4 regions of the Kitasatospora sp. NPDC023120 genome follow, and region 3 is predicted to be linked to each of the others. Evidence: riboswitches for the same ligand, from Rfam matches in the RefSeq annotation. Region 3 holds a riboswitch; each other region holds the start of a gene.
What was found. Region 3 has a riboswitch for cyclic di-AMP ahead of ACZ3TI_RS26130 (M23 family metallopeptidase). Riboswitches for the same ligand answer to the same signal wherever they lie in the genome.

Region 1 (4,856 bases), on a different contig from region 3:
GGACGATCCGGCCCTGCTGGACCAGCTGCTGGCGATCCCCCAGGTGCACCTGGTGGTGGACGGCTACAACGTGACCAAGACCGGCTATCCGACGCTGCCGCTGGAGCAGCAGCGGATCCGGCTGCTGGGCGGGTTGGCGATGCTGGCGCAGCGCACGCAGGCGGAGGTCACCTGTGTGTTCGACGGGCAGGACCTGGACGTGCCGGTGATCATGGCGCCGCCGCGCGGGGTCCGGGTGCGGTTCAGCCGGACCGGGGAGACCGCGGACGAGCTGATCCGCCGTCTGGTGCGGGCCGAGCCGCAGGGCCGTCCGGTCGTGGTGGTGTCCGCCGACCGGGAGGTCGCGGAGGGCGTGCGGAAGGCGGGCGCGCGCCCGGTGGCCTCGGTGCTGCTGCTGAATCGGCTGGCCCGGCCGTGAGCGCCGACCGGGCGGAATGACGCCTGGTCAGTGCCGGTTCCGGGGCCGTGTGCGGGTCCGGTGAAGCCGGTGTGGGAAAGCGGGTTCACGCTTACGGGGGAGTAGCAAAACGGATAGATCTTCACTAGGGTCTGGCGTCAAACCTATTTTCCGGAATCTCATCCGATCAGGTGAGTCCGATGGAAGAAGGAGCCGGTCCCTTGGCCTCCCACCGCCGTCCCAAGCAGCCGAGCCGCGCGCGGATCTCCGTGCTCACCGCTGCCGCTGCGACCGCGGTCGCCCTCTCCGCCCAGGTGGCCGCGCACGCCGCGCCGCAGCCGAACAAAACGGACGTCAAGGCGCAGATCGACCAGCTCCAGGAGGAGCAGGAGCAGGCGGCGGAGAAGTACAACGGCGCCAAGGAGCGGGCCGACCAGCTGCGCAAGCAGGCCGACCAGCTGCAGGACCAGGTGGCCCGCGGTCAGGAGCAGATGACCCAGCTGCAGGTCGGCCTGGCCGAGGTGGCGGGCGAGCAGTACCGCACCAACGGCATCGACCCGTCCGTCCAGCTGATGCTCTCCTCCGACCCGTCGGGCTACCTGGACAAGGCCTCCACCGTCCAGCAGGCCAGCACCACCCAGGCCGAGGCGCTCAAGTCGCTGCTGGACCAGCAGCGCCGGCTGGACCAGGAGAAGGCCGAGGCGGCCGCCGTGCTGGCCTCGCTGGACACGACCACCAAGGACCTCAACCAGGCCAAGGCGGACGTCAACACCAAGCTGAAGGCCGCCCAGGACCTGCTGAACTCGCTCAGCGCCGCCGAGCGCACCGCCCTGAAGGCCCAGCAGGCGCAGGACGAGCGCGCCTCGCGCGGCACCGACCGGGTCGACCTGAGCAGCCTGCCGCCGGCCAGCGGCTACGCGGCCGTGGCCGTCGCCAAGGCGATGAGCAAGCAGGGCTCGCCGTACGTCTGGGGCGCCACCGGCCCGAGCACCTTCGACTGCTCCGGCCTGATGCTCTGGGCGTACGGGCAGGCGGGCGTCTCGCTGCCGCGCACCTCGCAGGAGCAGGGCCACTACGGGACCCGGGTGCCCTCGATGGACCAGGCCCTGCCCGGCGACCTGGTCATCTACGGCGGGGACATGCACCACGTCGGGATGTACATCGGCAACGGCATGGTGGTCCACGCGCCGCACACCGGTGACGTGGTGAAGGTGATGAAGGCCGACGCGATGCCGATCAACACGATCCGCCGGGTCTGACAGCGGCCCGCCGGGTCTGACAGTCCGACACGCCGAACGGGCCCGTCCGGGCCCTGTGATCCGCGCCACCTCCGACGGGGGTGGCGTTCGGGTTTTCGACCGTTTTGCGACCGGTGGGTGAGACCTGATCAGCCTTGCGTGCGTCGACGGTCACCATCGGTCATTTTCACAAGAGAACTTGGATAATCTTCCGTCTTTTTTCTGACAAGGATTTGAACCGATCACGCTTCAGTTACTAGGGTCGTGCTCCGAACCACCGCACTGTCGATCACCCAGCCAGGGTGGCGGCGGTGGTTACCGCCGAGTTCGCGAGGCAGCGGGGCAGGTCGAAGCGACTGCCCGACAGGGGAGCCCAGTGGTCGGGGGCGCTGCGGAGCGGAGCCGGGGAACCACGTTCCTCCGGGGTGAATCGGCGCCAGGTCGGCCGCTGGAACGGCCGTGAGGCGTCGTAGGGCACTGCTTCCGGCCCGAACCCGTCAGCTCACCCGGTAGGCGGACGTAGGAAGAAGGAGTCCGCCTTCGTGGCGTCCCATCGTCGTCCCAAGCCCGCCGGCCGCGCCCGTGTCTCGATCCTGACCGGTGTCGCCGCCGCTGCGGTCGCCCTCTCCGCGCAGACCGGCGCCCACGCCGACCCGCAGCCGACCAAGGACCAGGTCAAGGAGCAGGTCGACCAGCTCAACGAGCAGGCCGAGGTGGCGACCGAGCAGTACAACGCCGCCCAGGAGAAGCAGCAGGCCCTGGAGAAGCAGGTCGCCGGTCTGCAGGACCAGGTGGCCCGCCAGCAGGCGCAGGTGACCGACCTGCAGGGCGGACTCGCCGAGATCGCCGGGGAGCAGTACCGCAACGGCGGCATATCCCCGACCGTCCAGCTGATGTTCTCGTCCAGCCCGGACAACTTCCTCAACCAGGCCGGTGCGCTCAACCAGGCCGGTGACACCCAGAAGAACCAGCTGAAGCAGCTCCAGGAGCAGCAGCGCAAGCTCGACCAGGACCGTGCCGAGGCCCAGGGCAAGCTCGCCGAGCTGGAGTCGACCACCCAGCAGCTGAAGGCCTCCAAGGACGAGGTCCAGAACAAGCTGAAGGCCGCCCAGGACCTGCTCAACACCCTGACCGAGCAGGAGCGCCAGGCGCTGCGCGCGGCCGAGGAGAAGGCCGCCGCCGACGCCAAGGCCCAGGCCGACGCCGCGAAGGCCCAGCAGCAGGCCGCCGACCGCGCCTCGCGCGACAACAGCCGCGGCGACCTCTCCGCGCCCTCGTCCACGCCGGTCGCCAAGCTGCCCGCGCCCGGCAGCTCGCGCGGTGCCGCCGCGCTGAACGCCGCCGCCTCCAAGGTCGGCAGCCCGTACGTGTGGGGCGCCACCGGCCCGAGCTCCTTCGACTGCTCCGGCCTGATGGTCTGGGCGTTCAACCAGGTCGGCGTCTCGCTGCCGCGCACCTCGCAGGACCAGGCCCACGCCGGCACCCGGATCGGCACCGACCTGTCCCAGGCCCAGCCCGGCGACCTGCTGATCTTCTACAGCGACGCCCACCACGTCGGCATCTACGCGGGCAACGGCCAGGTGCTGCACGCGCCCAAGCCGGGCGCCTCGGTCCGCTACGAGGCCGTCACCAACATGCCGCTGTCCGGCATCGTGCGGGTCTGATCCCCGCTCCGCGCCTCCAGGCCCGGTCTTCCGTCACGGAAGGCCGGGCCTGCGGCTTTGTCGGCGAGTCGGGCTGATGTCCGATTACGGGTCAAATATTCGGGTCGGGAGGGGTTTGGACTCACTTGCCCGGACTCGCTAACGTCTGCCACCGGACTCCCGCTCGAGGGCCGCCCGCAGTGGAGCGGCGGCGGGACCGCGCCGCAGGATTGGAGCCGCCGCCGTGCCCGTGCACCGCCGTTCCCAACTGCTCGCCCGTGCGCTGGTGCTGACGGCGGCCGCCACCACCGTGCTGGGCGTGGCGACCAGCGGCAGCGCCCGGGCCGCCCCCGGCAGCCCGGACCCGGCGGACCGCAAGGACGTCAAGGCGCAGGTGGAGCAGCTCTACGACGAGGCCGAGCAGGCCTCGGAGAAGTACAACGCGGCCCAGGATGCGCAGCGGCGGCTCCAGGGCGAGGCCACGATCCTGCAGGGCGAGATCGCCGTCGCCCAGGACCAGCTCAACGAGCTGCGCGGCGACCTGGCGACCGTGGCCGGGGCGGAGTACCGCGGCGGCGGGATGACCCAGACCGCCCAGCTGATGCTGTCCCCCGACCCGGAGGGCTACCTCGCCCGCGCCCGCACCCTGGGCCAGGCCTCGGAGCGGCAGCAGGAGACGCTGCACGAGCTGGTCACCCGCCAGCGCCGGCTCGACCAGCGGCGGATCGAGGCGACCGGCAAGCTCGCCGAGCTGGACCAGGCCCGCCGCTCGCTCGCCGACAGCAAGCAGCAGATCCAGCAGCGGCTGGACGCGGCGCAGAAGCTGCTCAACAGCCTGCCCGCCGGAGAGCGGGCCCGGATGGCCGCCCAGGACGCCCGGGACGCCGAGCAGCGCGCCACCCGCGGCACGGACCGGCTGGACCTCGGCTCCGCCCCGCCCGCCTCCGAGCGCGGTGCGGCCGCGCTGGCCGCCGCGGTGCGGATGGTCGGCTCGCCGTACGTCTACGGAGCGACCGGGCCCCGCGCGTTCGACTGCTCCGGTCTGATGTACTACAGCTGGCGGCAGGCCGGAGTGACCCTGCCGCGCACCTCGCAGGCCCAGGCGTACGCGGGCCAGCGGATCAACCTCTCCGAAGCGCGACCGGGAGACCTGGTGATCTTCTACCGGGACATGCACCACGTCGGCATGTACGCCGGCGGCGGTGTGATCGTGCACGCCCCCTACCCGGGCGCCAGGGTCCGCTACGAGAGCGTCAACGCCATGCCGGTCTCGGGGGTGGTCCGGCTCTGAGCGCGTCGCCGTCCGGCCCCTCCCGCGACCCCCACCCGGTAGACCGGCCCCGCCGCCTGCTGTCCCGGCGGGGTGCGCTGCTGCTCGCGGCAGGCGGTCTGGCCCAGCTGTCGCTGCCGCCGGTCGCCCCCGCGGCGGCACCCGTCCGGCAGGCGGAGGACCGGCGCGGTGAGGTGGCCGCCGTGCTGGCGGAGCGGGCGCGCTCGCTGCCCGCCCGGTCGGGGGTGCCGGCGGCCGAGGCGGCGTACCGCAACCTGGTGCTCGCCGCGGGCGACGGGCCGGACCGG
Region 2 (4,856 bases), on a different contig from region 3:
CGCGTGGTCGGCCTTCGCCCGCTGGGCGGAGATCTCGGCGCGCTGGGAGATGAACTGCCGCGTCGGGTAGGCGAGGATCGCCACCAGCGAGCAGAGCACCAGGACGAGGACGGTCGCCCGGCTCGTGAACCGAGGCCGGGCCGCCAAGCCCGGGATCCTCCAGCCTGCCATCTCCCGTATCCCCTCCTGGTCGCGACGGTGCCCCGCCGTCCACCCTACGGGGTGAACGGCGGGGCACCGGTCAGGCTTGCGCTACCTCGCGGTCTCAGGCCTCGTGCTTGAACCGGGGGAAGGCGCCGCGGCCGGCGTACTCGGCGGCGTCGTCGAGGATCTCCTCGATGCGCAGCAGCTGGTTGTACTTGGCGACGCGCTCGGAGCGGGCCGGGGCGCCGGTCTTGATCTGGCCGCAGTTGGTGGCGACGGCCAGGTCGGCGATGGTGACGTCCTCGGTCTCGCCGGAGCGGTGCGACATCATGCAGCGGTAGCCGTTGCGCTGGGCCAGCTCGACGGCGTCCAGGGTCTCGGTCAGCGAACCGATCTGGTTCACCTTCACCAGCAGCGCGTTGGCGGTGCCGGTCTCGATGCCCTTGGCCAGGCGGGCCGGGTTGGTGACGAACAGGTCGTCGCCGACCAGCTGGACCTTGTCGCCGAGCTTGTCGGTCATGGCCTTCCAGCCGTCCCAGTCCGACTCGTCCAGCGGGTCCTCGATGGAGACCAGCGGGTACGCGGCGACCAGCTCGGCGTAGTACTCGATGAGCTCGGCGGAGGTGAGGGACTTGCCCTCGAACTGGTAGGCGCCGTCCTCGTAGAACTCGGAGGCGGCGACGTCCAGGGCCAGCGCGACGTCACGGCCGGGCACGTAGCCGGCCTTCTCGATGGCCTCGGTGATCAGGTCCAGGGCCTCGCGGTTGCTGTCCAGGTTCGGCGCGAAGCCGCCCTCGTCGCCGAGGCCGGTGGACAGGCCGCGCTCCTTCAGCACGCCCTTGAGGGTGTGGTAGACCTCGACGCCCCAGCGGACGGCCTCGGAGAAGGACTCCGCGCCGATCGGGGCGATCATGAACTCCTGGATGTCGACGTTGGAGTCCGCGTGCGAGCCGCCGTTGAGGATGTTCATCATCGGGACCGGCAGGACGTGCGCGTTCGGGCCGCCCAGGTAGCGGAACAGCGGCAGGTCGCTGGCCTCGGAGGCGGCGTGCGCGACGGCCAGCGAGACGCCCAGGATGGCGTTGGCACCGAGCGAGGACTTGTCCGGGGTGGCGTCCAGGTCGAGCATGGCCTGGTCGATCAGGCGCTGCTCGGTGGCGTCGTAGCCGACCAGCTCCGGGCCGATCTGCTCGATGACGGCCAGGACGGCCTTCTCCACGCCCTTGCCGAAGTAGCGGTTCTTGTCGCCGTCGCGCAGCTCCAGCGCCTCGAAGGCGCCGGTGGAGGCACCCGACGGGACAGCGGCACGACCCGTGCTGCCGTCGTCGAGGCCGACCTCGACCTCGACCGTGGGGTTGCCGCGGGAGTCGAGGATCTCACGGGCTACGACGACATCGATGGACGGCACGAGGCATCTCCTTGCGGAAGCTGGTCCGGCTGACGGTGGCGCTGACAGCAGGACGATTGCGGAGTCGTTACGCAGCAGAGCCTAACCGCCCGGGCTCCCGGGGCCACGCCGACCTCGGTCCCGTCTCAGCGTGTGGCCCCTCTACCCACCGGTAGTTCACCTGCTTGTCCCAGCTTGTCCGACCGGGGCGGGCGAATGCGGACGAAGGGGGCCGGCAGGGCCGCCCCCCTTCACGCGTCGCGGCGGGAGCGGCTCAGCCGAGGTGCAGCACCTGGCCGGGCAGGATCAGGTTCGGGTCGCCGCCGACGGTGCCGTGGTTCTGCTCGTACAGCGCGTGCCAGCCGCCGGACACGCCCTGGGCGGCGGCGATGGTCGACAGGGTGTCACCGGCGCGGACGGTGTAGTCGTGGCCGGACGCCTGAGCGGCCTGCGGCGCGTACTGCTGCTGCGCCTGCGGGGCGTAGTGCTGCTGGGCGGCGGCGTGGCCGGCGTACTGCTGGTAGACGCCCTGGTGGCTGGTCCAGTACCAGGCGCCGTTGTTCTGGTACCAGTACACCTTCGCGTCCGCGTCCCAGCCGGCCTTGCCGGAGAAGCCCGGGGTCTGCGGCTGCGCCTGCTGCTGCGGGGCGGCCTGCTGCACCGGCTTCGGCGCGGGCTTCTGCGCGGTCGGCTGCTGCACCGGCTTGGGGGCCGGCTTCTGCGCCTGCTGCTTGGGGGCGGACTGCGGCTTGGAGTCCGAGGTGTCGACGGACGCCGGGGCGCCGCCCTTGGTCAGACCGGCCTTGACGGAGCAGACGGGCCAGGCGCCCGGGCCCTGCGAGGCGAGCACCTTCTCGGCGACCGAGATCTGCTGCGCCTTGCTGGCCTGGTTGGCCTGCGGCGCGTAGGAGGTGCCGCCGTACGCCTTCCACGTGCTGGAGGTGAACTGCAGGCCACCGTAGTAGCCGTTGCCGGTGTTGATGCTCCAGTTGCCGCCGCTCTCGCACTGGGCGACGGCGTCCCAGGTGGAGACCGGGGCGGCGGAGGCGCCGGTGGCGGTGAGGAGCGGCATCGCGAGTCCGACGCCGGCCACACCGGCGACGGCGATGGCCTTCTCGGCCTGGGTGCGACGACGGTGGCGGCCAGTTCCAACGAACAGCATGAAGAGGTCCCTCTCCGCACGCCTGCGAGGTGAGCTGTCGGGTTCGGACCGGGAGGTGGCCCGGCCGCCGTACGCGGAAACGATTCCGCTCGGGCGGCTTCACCCCAAGCCGTGGGGACGGCAACAAACCTGGTTCCCCCGCCCCTGCCCAGGGTTCTGGTCGGTTTCCCGTGACGCGGCGGGCAGGATTCGGCGTTCCGCACACGGGGTCCGCAGCTGCGAACTCCAGGGAGAGTAGACAGATCCTCAGACCAATCACAAGCTCATATCACCGATATCACACAGAAATTACGGCGTGTGTCCGATCGCCTACCAACGGCGCCGCTATGTCCGGATTGATGGATGTTCACACCGTCATAGGAGGCTGCCGGGCGACGTTTCGTCAGCGCGCCATCCGGCCCGCCGTCAGCTCGTGTCAGTTCGTCAGGGGCGCGGAAGGGGAGTGCGGAGGCGTATGCGGGGAGCGGCTCTCCGGACTGAATTCAACCGGGAGTTCCCGCAGGCCACGCATGATCAGACCACCTCGCCAGCGAAGATTCTCCGGGCTTTCCGCGAGCCGCAGATCGGGCAGTCGGGAAAGCAGTGTGGCCAGCGCGGCACGCCCTTCCAGGCGGGCCAGCGGAGCACCGATGCAGTAGTGGATGCCGTGGCCGAAACCCAGGTGCGGATTGTCCGTCCGGGCCAGGTCCAGGGTGTTCTCGTCCGCGAACCGGTCCGGATCGCGGTCCGCGGCGGCCAGCACCACCAGCACCGGATCGCCGACCGGGATCTCCACCCCGCCGATGGTCAGCGGCTGCGTCGCGAACCGCCAGGTCGCCAGCTCCACCGGCCCGTCGTAGCGCAGGAGTTCCTCGATCCCCGTCTCCAGCAGCGCGCTCTCCCCGCGCGCCACCGACTCCTGCAGCAGCCGGCGCTGCTCCGGATTGCGCAGCAGCGCGTACGTCCCGTTGCCGATCAGGTTCACGGTCGTCTCGAAGCCGGCGAAGAGGAGGATGAAGGCCATCGCCGCGGCCTCGTTCTCGGTCAGGTGCTCACCGTGGTCGCTCGCCCGGATCAGGCCCGAGATCAGGTCGTCCCCGAGATCCGCGCGCTTGCGGTGGATCAGCTCCAGCAGGTACGCCCGCATCCGCTTCACCGCCCGCCCCACACCGCCGCGTTGGCCGCCTCCGTGCCGGATCATCATCCCGGCCCAGTCGCGGAAGTCGTCCTGGTCCTCGGCCGGCACGCCCAGCATGTCGCAGATCGCGTAGATGGGGAGCGGGAACGCGAACTCGTGGATCAGGTCCGCCGAACCGCGCTGCGCGAAGCCGTCGATCAGCCGGTCGGTGAGCTGCTGCACCCGCGGCTCGAACTCCGCCACCCGGCGCGGGGTGAACGCCTTCGACACCAGCCGGCGCAGCCGGGTGTGGTCCGGCGGGTCGATGTTCAGCAGGTGCGTCATCAGGTCCGCCTGCCGCTCCCCCGGGATGCCCACCCGGCCGGTGCGGTGCGCCTGCTCGCTGTGGTGCGCCGGGTTCTTCGACAGCCGACTGTCCGCGAGCGCCTGCCGGGCGTCCGCGTACCTGGTCACCAGCCAGGCCTCGACCCCGCTCGGCAGCTTGGTGCGGTGCACCGGCGCGTGCTCGCGCAACCAGGCGTAGGCGGGGTACGGGTCGGCGGCGAACTCCCAGGTGAACAGCTGCGGGGCGGAGGGCTGGGCGGGGTCGGGCTGAGCTGGCATGGGTCGACCGTATCCGGTGGGTGCGCGGCCCCCTCCCGTCGGCGGTTCGCCACCCCCGTGTCAACGGTGTGCGACCGGCGCGCCAACGCTCCGTGGACGGACGGCGGACGGCCCGTGGACCGCCGGTGGCCTGTCCGTGGAAGGTCCGTGAACGGCTCTTGGGCAGCTCTTGGCCGGACAGCGGGCGTGAGCCTGGTCACCTGAGGGGTAATCCCTGTTGCGGAGGGTGGGGACGTGCCTACGATCCTCCGCAGTACGCGTGGGCGCCGGTGCGGTGTCGCCCACAGGGAGGAGCAGACCATGCAGGTCAGCGGGTCAGTCGTCGTCATCGCGGTACTCGACGGCGGGTCGGGCGCCGACCTCGCCCGCCGGTTCGCCGCGGCCGGCGCCGCCGGAATGCTGATCGCCGACCAGCACGTCGGCATCGCCGAGGACCTCGCCGC
Region 3 (4,856 bases):
GCCTCGGCGTCCCAGAAGCTCTCCCCGGTGACCAGGTCCCGCTCGAAGGCGCCGTGCCCGGCGGCCCGGACCGCGAGCGACAGCAGCGGAGGGGCCGGCCCGGTCGGGCGGCCGTCCTCCCCTTCCGGCGCCGGGCCGCCGGATAACCGGACGTCGGCGTGGCCCAGCAGGTGGTCGATCCGGTGCGCGCACGCCTCGGCGATCGTCTCCAGGACGTCCAGGTCGCGCCGCGGGACGGTCCCCCGGTGCGCCAGCGCCAGCGCGAGGACGCCGACCGGCCGCTCGTCCACGGCCATCGGCAGGGCGATCACCGCGACCATCCCGGTGCCCAGCCCGACGTTCCGGTTCGGGTAGTCGACGCTGGTGTGCTCCGGGCTCAGCAGGTACGGGCGGCGCAGCCGCAGGGCCATCGCCGCGGGCAGCTCACCGGCCGGATCGACCACGCCGTAGCGCTCGTGCGCCCACTCCGGCAGCCCGTGCGAGGCGGTCAGCCGCAGCATCCCGGCGGAATCCAGCAGGTAGAGCGCGGAACCCTCGCCGGTGATCCACCCCGGGCCCTCGGCCAGGACGGTGCCGAGCAGTTCGGCGGCACTGGTGCAGCCGAGCAGCAGACGCACGCAGCGCATCGCACTGCGCGTGGTCGTACTGCTGAGCGGCGTCCGGTACTCGTCGGCGGGGGGCACTGATTCTTAATACCCCATTTCCCCGGCCGGTGGACGATGGCCGAGCCGCCGCAGCAGCACCAGGGTCCGGTCGTCCGCGACGTCCTCCGCGACCGCGTGCGCCGGCCGCCGCGCCGCGCCCCGGTCCGGCTGCTGTTGCGTCCGGTGCGTGCGCACCACCGGCTCGGCGGCGGCCGGCAGCCGGCCCGCGGCTAGGCGGGCCAGGAGCGGAGGCCGGTGGTGAGGGTGGTGATGAGGCGGTCCTGGGTGGTGGTGAGGTCCTCGGCGAGTCGGAAGGCGCCGATGGTGGTGAGGGAGGCGAAGCCGTGGGCGAGGGAGCGGACGAGGCGGGCGGCGTGGATCGCCTCGGAGCCGTCGAGGCCGTACTCGCGCAGGACGGCGACGATGACGCCGACGAGCCGGCCGGCCGCTCGGCTCAGGTCGTCGTCGGCCTGCGGGGCCTGGGGGAGGGCGTTGTAGCGGTGCGGGTGCTCGGTGGCGTACGCGTGGTAGCTGCGCAGGACGGCGGCGACGGCGTCGTCCCCGCTGCGGCCGACCGCGGCGTCCGCGAGGCGGTCGGCGAGTTCCTCGGTGACCCGGACGGCGATCAGCCGCCGCAGTTCGGCGAGGCCGCCGCTGACGTGCTTGTACAGCGAGGGGGTGGCCACCCCGGCCCGGGCGGCGACGGCGGCCAGGGTGAGGGCTTCGGCGCCCTGTTCGTCGATGAGGGCGAGGGCGTGGTCGACGACCTGGTCGGGGGTCAGTCCTATGCGGGGCATGGTTCGGGTCTCCGTGTGGGCAGTCGGTCAGGCGAGGTCGGCGAGGAAGGGCAGCAGGGCGTCCGCGGTGGCCTGCGGGTTGTCGGCCATCGGGTAGTGCCCGGACCCTTCGATCATCGCCTTCCGCGCGCCCAGCGCCGCGACCTGCCGGTCGGCGACGACCTCGGGCTTCGGGAAGTCGGGGTCCTTGCTGCCCATGACCACCAGCGCCGGGCACCGCACCGCGGCCGTCCAGCCCGTCGGCGCCGAGTCCCCGGTGGCGTATCCGCGGGTGGCGGTCTTCCGGCCGGGGGTGCGCAGTGCGGCGACCAGCCCGTTCACGTACTCGTCGAAGTCGGCGGGCTTGGCGCCGGGGAAGGCCATCCGACGCAGGTAGAAGCCCCAGAAGGCCGGCCAGTGGACGAGTGCCGCGCCCATCAGGCTCAGGACGCCGCGCATCAGGGCGCCGGGCTCCGGGTTCTCCACGAAGGCGTCGATCAGGACGATCCCGGCGACCCGTTCCGGCGCGTCCCCGGCGACCTTGACGACGGTCGCGCCGGTGTACGAGTTCCCGGCGAGGACGGCGCGCTCGATGCCGAGGTGGTCGAGCAGGGCGAGGACGTCGTCGGCGATGGCGGCCGGGCCGTAGTCGTCCCAGGCGATGGAGGACTCGCCGAAGCCGCGCAGGTCCATGGTGACGACCCGGTGGCCGGCGGCGGTGAGCAGCGGGCGGAGGTGCCGGTACGCGGTCCGGCTGTCGAGCATCCCGGGGAGCAGGACGACGGGCGTGCCGTCGCCCTGCCGGGTGTCGTCGAAGGCGATCCGCCCGCCGGGGACGGTCAGGTACTGGGTGTCCGGGGTGCTGGTGGCGTTCATGGTGGGCCTCCTCGGTCCGCTGCCGCGGGCCATCTCCGTGCTGCTGATAGCCATAAAGCTAAGGCTAATAGCCTTAGCCGTCAAGCGTTCGCCCGAAGAGAGGGGGGCGGAGGGGCCTCAGACTCCCTCGACCTTGAACGGGTCGTGCTCGCTGAGCAGCTTCTCCAGTCGCGCCTGGTCGACCCGGCTGACGATCTCGTTCGACTCCTGCCGGTCCCGGATCACCTTCGCCAGGGTGAACGCGGAGGTGACGGTGTAGAGGAGGCCGACCCCGAGGAACGCCCGGACCCATCCCCCGACCGGCAGGTAGGCGATCCCGGCGGCGAGGGAGACGCCCGACAGGGCGAAGGAGAGGATGGCCTGGATGTAGTAGGCGGACGTGGTGCGGTTCTGCATCGGTGCGGTCATGGCGTCAGGATGCGATGCCCGGTCGGGACGCACATGAGTAGGAGTACTCAGATGGGGTGCTCGGATCGGGGTGCGAGCCGGTACTCGGATCGGGCGCCCGGATGAGGGGTCGTTCGTTGACGTCCGATCACCCGCTCCACAGCGGCCCCGGACGGATGGCTTGGAATCAGAGCGTCCTGGGATTAACGTTTGATAACGCAGCGCGGTCGTCAACGCCGTACCCAGACGGCACCGTGCGCCGTCGCCTAATCCCACCGACCGGCCTCCGGGCAGGTCAGGGAGCCGGGGAACCACGTTCCTTGGGGTGAATCGGCGGGGCTCCGGCCCGGCCGTAGGAGACCTTCCTGCTCCGAACCCGTCAGCTAACCCGGTAGGCGCGAAGGAAGGAAAGGAGCGCGCCTCCGTGGCGTCGACGCACACTCCGGCACACCCGGCCGGCCCCGCGGCCGGTACCCAGCTGCTCGACCACCCCGGTGCGGACGGCCCCGAAGCCCTGGGACCCGATGTCCTCGGCCCCGAGGCCGAGACCAACCGCCACCGGATGCCGCGTCAGACGCGCGGAGCCTCCCCGCTGCTCGGCGTCACCGCCGTCGCCGCCACCCTGGGTGCCACCGGCTTCACCTCGGCCACCCCGGCCGCCGCGCCCGCCATCGAGGCCCCGGACGAGACCCCGGTCGCCCTCTCCGCCGACCCCGGCCTCGCGCTCGCCGCCCGCATCCAGCAGCAGGCCGACAGCCAGCGCACCGCCGCCGAGGAGAGCGCCCGCGTGCAGGCCGCGCAGGAGGCCGAAGCCAAGGCCGCCGCCAAGGAGGCGGAGGCCAAGCGTGCCACCGCGGAGGCCGAGGCCAAGCGCGCCACCGCCCTCACCCTCCCGGTGACGGACTACCGGCTCTCCGCCCACTACGGCCAGAGCGCCCGCTATTGGGCCAACCTGCACACCGGCCTGGACTTCGCCGCCGACACCGGCACCCCGGTGCTGGCGCTCGGCCAGGGCACCATCACCTCGGCCGGCTGGTCCGGCTCGTACGGCTACCGGATCGTCGAGACCCTGCCCGACGGCACCGAGATCTGGTACTGCCACCTCTCCTCGATCATCAAGGGCTCCGGCAAGGTGACCGCCGGCCAGCAGATCGGCAAGGTGGGCGCGACCGGCAACGTCACCGGCCCGCACCTGCACCTGGAAGTCCGCCCCGGCGGCGGCGCCCCGGTCGACCCGGAGCCCTGGCTCCAGCAGCGCGGCCTCAACCCGTAACGCCCTGCCCGTAACGGCCTGCCCGTAACGCCCTGCCCGTAACGGCCTGCCCGTGGCGGGCACCCCGAACGAACACCCGAAAGCCCCCGGCCGCACGTGGCCGGGGGCTTTTCGCGGTGCGGCGTCTCAGTCCTCCGCGGGCAGCTGCGCCAGGTACGCGTCGATCTCCTCCTGGCCCGGCTCCGGTGCCAGCTCCGGGAACTCCTCCACCAGCAGCCGCGGCAGCCCCGGGACCGTCCACGTCCCGAACAGGTCGAGTGCCGCGTCGGCCGCCGCCTTCTCGAACTGCCCGAAGTCCCCCGCCAGTTCGTCCGGCATCGGGCGCCCGAGCGCGGTCAGCTCGGCCAGGTTGCGGTAGCTGCGCCGCATCAGGCCCTGCTCCAGCAGCCGGCGCGCGCCGTCCGTGGCCATGCCGACCGACAGCACCCGGCCGGGCCCCCAGCCCTGCTCGTCCGGCTCGTCCAGCCAGCCGGCGGGCACCAGCGCCTCGTACGCGGCCAGCCGCTCCTCCTCCGCGAGCTCGCCGAAGCCGGCCAGCCAGTCCCGCACCGCCGCCTCGTCCGCGACGTCCACCCCGTGCGCGTGCAGCAGCAGCGCGTACAGCCGGGGCCAGGTCACCAGGTCGGCGCGGCGCAGCAGCCCGGCCGCGACCTCGCCCTGCCACTCGGCCTCCGCGTGCAGTCGCTCCTGCCGCTTGGCGTTGAGCCGCCGGGCCGCCCGCTGGTGGTCGATCAGCAGCCGGACGGCGTCGCCGTACGCGAGCGGGTCCTCCTCGGGCGCGGGTTGGACGTACAGGTGGAGCCGCTCGTACAGCAGGTGCTCCACCGCGTCGGAGGTCAGTTCGGGCCAGCCGTCGTGCATCCTGCTCTCGCCCAGCTCCAGCAGCGCCAGCACCGCGCG
Region 4 (4,856 bases), on a different contig from region 3:
GAGAACACGGTGAGCACGACGGTCGCCAGGATGTACGCGGCCGGCGCGCCGACCCCGTTGCCCTGCCCGACGATGATCGGCAGGTTGCCGGTCATCGCGGTGATCGGGGCTGCGGTGGCGACCGCCATGAACACCACGCCCACCAGGCCCACCGAGCCCGCCTTCAGCCGGTCGACCCCGTCTCCCCCGGACCGCTCCCCGACCGCGTCCCCGCTCTGGACGGCCATCCGGCCTCCTCCGTCTGCCGCTGCCCCGCCGCCCGCCGAACCGGGCCCGCGCTGACTGCCCGACAGCATCGGTTCGCGGCGCAGGCCCTCGCAAGGAGCAGATCGTCAGACAAGTCGGTGGCAGAATTGACGCCCTGTTCGGTCCGGACCGCCCGACTTTCGAACAGGCCTCCCCGGAAGGCACCCGGAGCACCGACACGATCAGCACCCGGAACGGCAGCGGCCGGCCCGGCTCGCAAGGGGTTTCGTCCCGCGAGCCGGGCCGGCCTGGGCGTGTCCCGCGCCCATGTCCACTGTGCGGCGATCACCCGGTCGAGCGGTCACCCGACATGACCATCCCGGAGGATCGATTCGCCCCGCAGCAGCGGTGGTTCCTGAAACCCCGGAGGGTCAGAGCGCGACGCCGTGCGCGCGCAGGTAGGCGACCGGGTCGATGTCCGAGCCGTACTCCGAGCCGGTGCGGATCTCGAAGTGCAGGTGCGGGCCGGTCACGTTGCCGGTGGCGCCGGAGAGGCCGATCTGCTGGCCGACGGTGACGGTCTGGCCGATCGACACACCGATCACGGAGAGGTGCGCGTACTCGGCGTAGTGGCCGTCGGCGAGCTTGATCTCGACCTCGTTGCCGTAGGCGCCGCCGTTGCCGGCCTTGACCACGACACCGTTGGCGACGGCGCGCAGCGGGGTGCCGGTGGAGGCGACGAAGTCCTGGCCGGTGTGGTGGCCGGAGGCCCACATCGAGCCGGCCACGCCGTAGGCGGTGCCCAGCTTCGGGTTGGCCAGCGGCGCGACGTAGCCGGAGGTCGAGGCGACCGGAGCGGCGGTCACGGCCTGGGCCGGAGCGGCGGTCTGAACCTGGGTCTGCACCGGAGCGGCGGGCTTGGCGGCCTCGGTCTTGACCTGCACCTGGGCCTGCGGCTTGGCGGGGGCCGGAGCGGCGGGCTTGGCCGGGGCGGCGTCCGCGGCCGGAGCGGCGGCGTGGCCGGCGAGCGCGAGCTGCTGACCCGGGAAGATCAGGTTCGGGTTGGCACCGACGACCGAGCGGTTCTGCTCGTACAGCGCGTGCCAGCCGCCCTCGACGTGCTTGGCGTCGGCGATCTTGGACAGGGTGTCGCCGCTGACGACGCGGTAGCTCTCGTGCGCGGCGGCCGGGGCGGCCTCGGCGGCGGGCTTGGCGTCGGCGACGGTGGCGGCGGCCGGAGCGGCGGCGGCCGGGGCGGTGTGGGCCTGGGCGCTCATCGCGGTGACGAGCGGCAGGACGAAGGAGACGCCGGTGACGGCGGTGGCGATGCCGATGCGGGCGGCGCGGGGCAGGGCGATACGACGAGCCTGAGCAGGCATGGAAGATTCCTCTCCGACGCCTGCGAGGTGAGCTGTCGGGTTCGGGCTGGAGTTGCCCGGCCGCATGCGCGGCTTCACCCCAAGCCGGCCCTGGACGCCCGCGCCCTGAGGCGCGAACTCCGGTCCGGCGACTTACCTGTGGGTCCCCCGCTCCTGCCGTACAGAGTTCAGATCGAGCCACCGGGAAGCGGCAGGACTCGGCGTTCCACCCGGTGGATCCGTCCGGACTGGCCGGGCGGTCGCTGAACTAAAACCCATCCGTTCGGGTGAAGCAATGTCGATCTCTTGAACCCGCAACCATCCCCCGGGAGCCGGTCACCCTCCGGATGATCCGCTGCACGGTGCGTACACAATCCATTCACCCCGCGCCACTGATCCACGACCCTGCGCCGAACTCGACGCCGCTGCGCAGCCGTCCGCTCACGCACCGCGCACCACCGACACACCCGCCGGTGACCCTTGTCACGTGCGCCCCACGGGGCGCAGGATCGGGCCGTGGCCACCTCCGAAGCCGGCACCCTGCGCCTGGGCACCGCGCAGGGCCGCTGGGTACTCCTGGCAACGGTGCTCGGCTCCAGCATGGCGATGCTCGACGGCACCGTGGTGAACGTCGCGCTGCCCAGGATGGGCGCCGACCTCGGCGCCTCCCTGGCGTCCCTGCAATGGACGCTGAACGCCTATCTGCTCACCCTGGCGGGCCTGATCCTGCTCGGCGGCGCCCTCGGCGACCGGTACGGAAGGCGCCGGGTCTTCCTGATCGGCGTGGTCTGGTTCGCCGCCGCCTCCGCCGCCTGCGCCGCCGCGCCGAACATCCAGGTACTGATCGTCGCCCGCGCCGTCCAGGGCATCGGCGGGGCGCTCCTCACCCCCGGCTCGCTCGCCATGCTCCAGGCCGTCTTCCACCCTGACGACCGCTCGGCGGCGGTCGGCCTGTGGTCCGGCCTCGGCGGGGTGTCGGCCGCGGTCGGCCCCTTCCTCGGCGGCTGGCTGGTGGACGGCCCCGGCTGGCGCTGGATCTTCCTGCTGAACCTGCCGCTCGCCGCCGCCGTGATCCTGGTCGCCACCCGCTCCGTGCCGGAGAGCCGGGACGAGAGCGCCTCCGGCCGCTTCGACGTGCTCGGCTCGGTGCTCGCCGCGCTCGCCCTCGGCGCGATCACCTACGCCCTGACCGCCGCCGGCGAGGGCCTGTCCCCCGCCGTGTGGCTCACCGCCGTGCTCGGACTGGCCCTCGGTGCCGCCTTCATCGCCGTCGAGCGCCGCGCCCCCGAGCCGATGCTGCCGCTCGGACTGTTCTCCTCCCGGCTGTTCACCGCCGTGAACCTGGTCACCCTCTGCGTCTACGCGGCGTTCAGCGGCGTGTTCTTCCTGCTGGTGGTGCAGCTGCAGATCGTCGCCGGCTTCTCCCCGCTGGTGTCCGGCCTCGCCCTGGTCCCGATCACCGTGCTGATGCTCGCGCTGTCCTCGCGCGCCGCGCGCCTCGGCAAGCGGATCGGCCCGCGGATCCCGCTGACGGTCGGCCCGCTGCTCTGCGCCGCCGGGGTGCTGCTCATGCTGCGCGTCGGTGCCGGCTCGTCCTACTGGACGGACGTGCTCCCCGCCGTCACCGTCATGGGCTGCGGCATGACGCTCCTGGTGGCACCGCTGACGGCCACCGTGCTGGCCGCCGTGGAGGTCCGGCACGCGGGCATCGCCAGTGGAGTCAACAACGCCGCCGCCCGCGCGGCCGGACTGCTCGCCGTCGCCGCCCTCCCGGCCATGGCGGGCCTGAGCGGCGACGCGTACCGGGTGCCCTCCGCCGTCGACGACGCCTTCCACATCGCGATGCTGATCTGCGCCGGACTGCTGACGGCCGGCGGGCTCATCGCCTTCGCCACCATCCGGGGCAACGTCCTGGCCCCGGAGGACCACGTGGTCGCCGAGCCGGACACCGAGTGGTGCTGCGGCACCACCCCGCCGCTGGACCCGGGCCACGTCCACACGCACGAGGGCCCCGCCACCGGAACGGCGGCAGGGCCCTCGTCGGAGAGCTGACGGCGCGTCAGTTCACGGGCGCATCACAGGATGTCGCCGGGCGCGTACTTGGCGGCCTCCGGGTAGGCGGCGGCGACGGCCTCCACCCGGCGGACCACCTCGGCGACCTGGGCGCCGGCCGCACCGGTGAAGGAGAGCTTGTCGGCCAGCAGGGCGTCCAGCGCGGCGCGGTCCAGCGGGATCCGCTCGTCGGCGGCCAGGCGGTCCAGCAGCTCGTTCTCCCGGGCGCCCGCGCGCATCGCCAGCGCGGAGGCGACGGCGTGCTCCTTGATGACCTCGTGCCCGGTCTCCCGGCCGACGCCCGCGCGTACCGCGCCCATCAGGACCTTGGTGGTCGCGAGGAACGGCAGGTAGCGATCCAGCTCGGCCTCGATCACGGCGGGGAAGGCGCCGAACTCGTCGAGGACGGTCAGGAAGGTCTCCAGCAGGCCGTCGAAGGCGAAGAACGCGTCCGGCAGCGCGACCCGGCGCACCACCGAGCAGGAGACGTCGCCCTCGTTCCACTGGTCGCCGGCCAGCTCGCCGGTCATCGAGGCGTAGCCCCGCAGGATGACGGCCAGGCCGTTGACGCGCTCGCAGGAGCGGGTGTTCATCTTGTGCGGCATCGCGGAGGAGCCGACCTGGCCCTCCTTGAAGCCCTCCGTGACCAGCTCGTGGCCGGCCATCAGGCGGATGGTCTTGGCGAGGCTGGACGGCGCGGCGGCCAGCTGGACGAGGGCGGTGAGCACCTCGAAGTCCAGCGAGCGCGGGTAGACCTGGCCGACGCTGGTCAGCACGTTGTCGAAGCCGAGGTGCGCGGCGACCCGGCGCTCCAGCTCGGCCAGCTTGTCGGTGTCGCCACCGAGCAGGTCCAGCATGTCCTGGGCGGTGCCGACCGGGCCCTTGATCCCGCGCAGCGGGTAGCGGGCGATCAGCTCCTCCAGGCGGCGGAAGGCGACCAGCAGCTCGTCGGTGATCGACGCGAAGCGCTTGCCCAGGGTGGTGGCCTGCGCGGCGACGTTGTGCGACCGGCCGGCCATGACCAGCTCGGAGTGCTGGGCGGACAGCTTGGCCAGGCGGACCAGCACGGCCACCGTGCGGTCGCGCACGTGCTCCAGCGACTGGCGGATCTGCAGCTGCTCGACGTTCTCGGTCAGATCCCGGGAGGTCATGCCCTTGTGGATCTGCTCGTGGCCGGCGAGCTCGCTGAACTCCTCGATCCGGGCCTTCACGTCGTGGCGGGTGATCCGCTCACGGGCGGCGATCGAGCCGAGGTCGACC

Region 1: another riboswitch for cyclic di-AMP. It lies ahead of ACZ3TI_RS06850 (NlpC/P60 family protein); the one in region 3 lies ahead of ACZ3TI_RS26130 (M23 family metallopeptidase).
Region 2: another riboswitch for cyclic di-AMP. It lies ahead of ACZ3TI_RS33485 (LysM peptidoglycan-binding domain-containing protein); the one in region 3 lies ahead of ACZ3TI_RS26130 (M23 family metallopeptidase).
Region 4: another riboswitch for cyclic di-AMP. It lies ahead of ACZ3TI_RS28995 (M23 family metallopeptidase); the one in region 3 lies ahead of ACZ3TI_RS26130 (M23 family metallopeptidase).

Annotation. Positions count from the first base shown of each region.
Region 1 is NZ_JBVHHY010000003.1:419,243-424,098, forward strand. It holds gene ACZ3TI_RS06840 (NYN domain-containing protein) at 1-418, shown strand, start outside; gene ACZ3TI_RS06845 (C40 family peptidase) at 619-1,656, shown strand; cyclic di-AMP (ydaO/yuaA leader) riboswitch at 2,013-2,167, shown strand; gene ACZ3TI_RS06850 (NlpC/P60 family protein) at 2,178-3,299, shown strand; gene ACZ3TI_RS06855 (C40 family peptidase) at 3,523-4,569, shown strand; gene ACZ3TI_RS06860 (hypothetical protein) at 4,743-4,856, shown strand, end outside.
Region 2 is NZ_JBVHHY010000029.1:109,721-114,576, reverse strand. It holds gene ACZ3TI_RS33495 (FtsB family cell division protein) at 1-147, opposite strand, end outside; gene eno (phosphopyruvate hydratase) at 266-1,552, opposite strand; gene ACZ3TI_RS33485 (LysM peptidoglycan-binding domain-containing protein) at 1,806-2,693, opposite strand; cyclic di-AMP (ydaO/yuaA leader) riboswitch at 2,699-2,865, opposite strand; gene ACZ3TI_RS33480 (cytochrome P450 family protein) at 3,109-4,413, opposite strand; gene ACZ3TI_RS33475 (SDR family NAD(P)-dependent oxidoreductase) at 4,714-4,856, shown strand, end outside.
Region 3 is NZ_JBVHHY010000018.1:170,991-175,846, forward strand. It holds gene ACZ3TI_RS26105 (SpoIIE family protein phosphatase) at 1-683, opposite strand, end outside; gene ACZ3TI_RS26110 (hypothetical protein) at 720-878, shown strand; gene ACZ3TI_RS26115 (TetR/AcrR family transcriptional regulator) at 875-1,441, opposite strand; gene ACZ3TI_RS26120 (alpha/beta fold hydrolase) at 1,469-2,296, opposite strand; gene ACZ3TI_RS26125 (YiaA/YiaB family inner membrane protein) at 2,414-2,704, opposite strand; cyclic di-AMP (ydaO/yuaA leader) riboswitch at 2,937-3,095, shown strand; gene ACZ3TI_RS26130 (M23 family metallopeptidase) at 3,108-3,956, shown strand; gene ACZ3TI_RS26135 (hypothetical protein) at 4,083-4,856, opposite strand, start outside.
Region 4 is NZ_JBVHHY010000022.1:33,606-38,461, reverse strand. It holds gene ACZ3TI_RS29000 (APC family permease) at 1-227, opposite strand, end outside; gene ACZ3TI_RS28995 (M23 family metallopeptidase) at 618-1,565, opposite strand; cyclic di-AMP (ydaO/yuaA leader) riboswitch at 1,568-1,754, opposite strand; gene ACZ3TI_RS28990 (DHA2 family efflux MFS transporter permease subunit) at 2,061-3,596, shown strand; gene purB (adenylosuccinate lyase) at 3,620-4,856, opposite strand, start outside.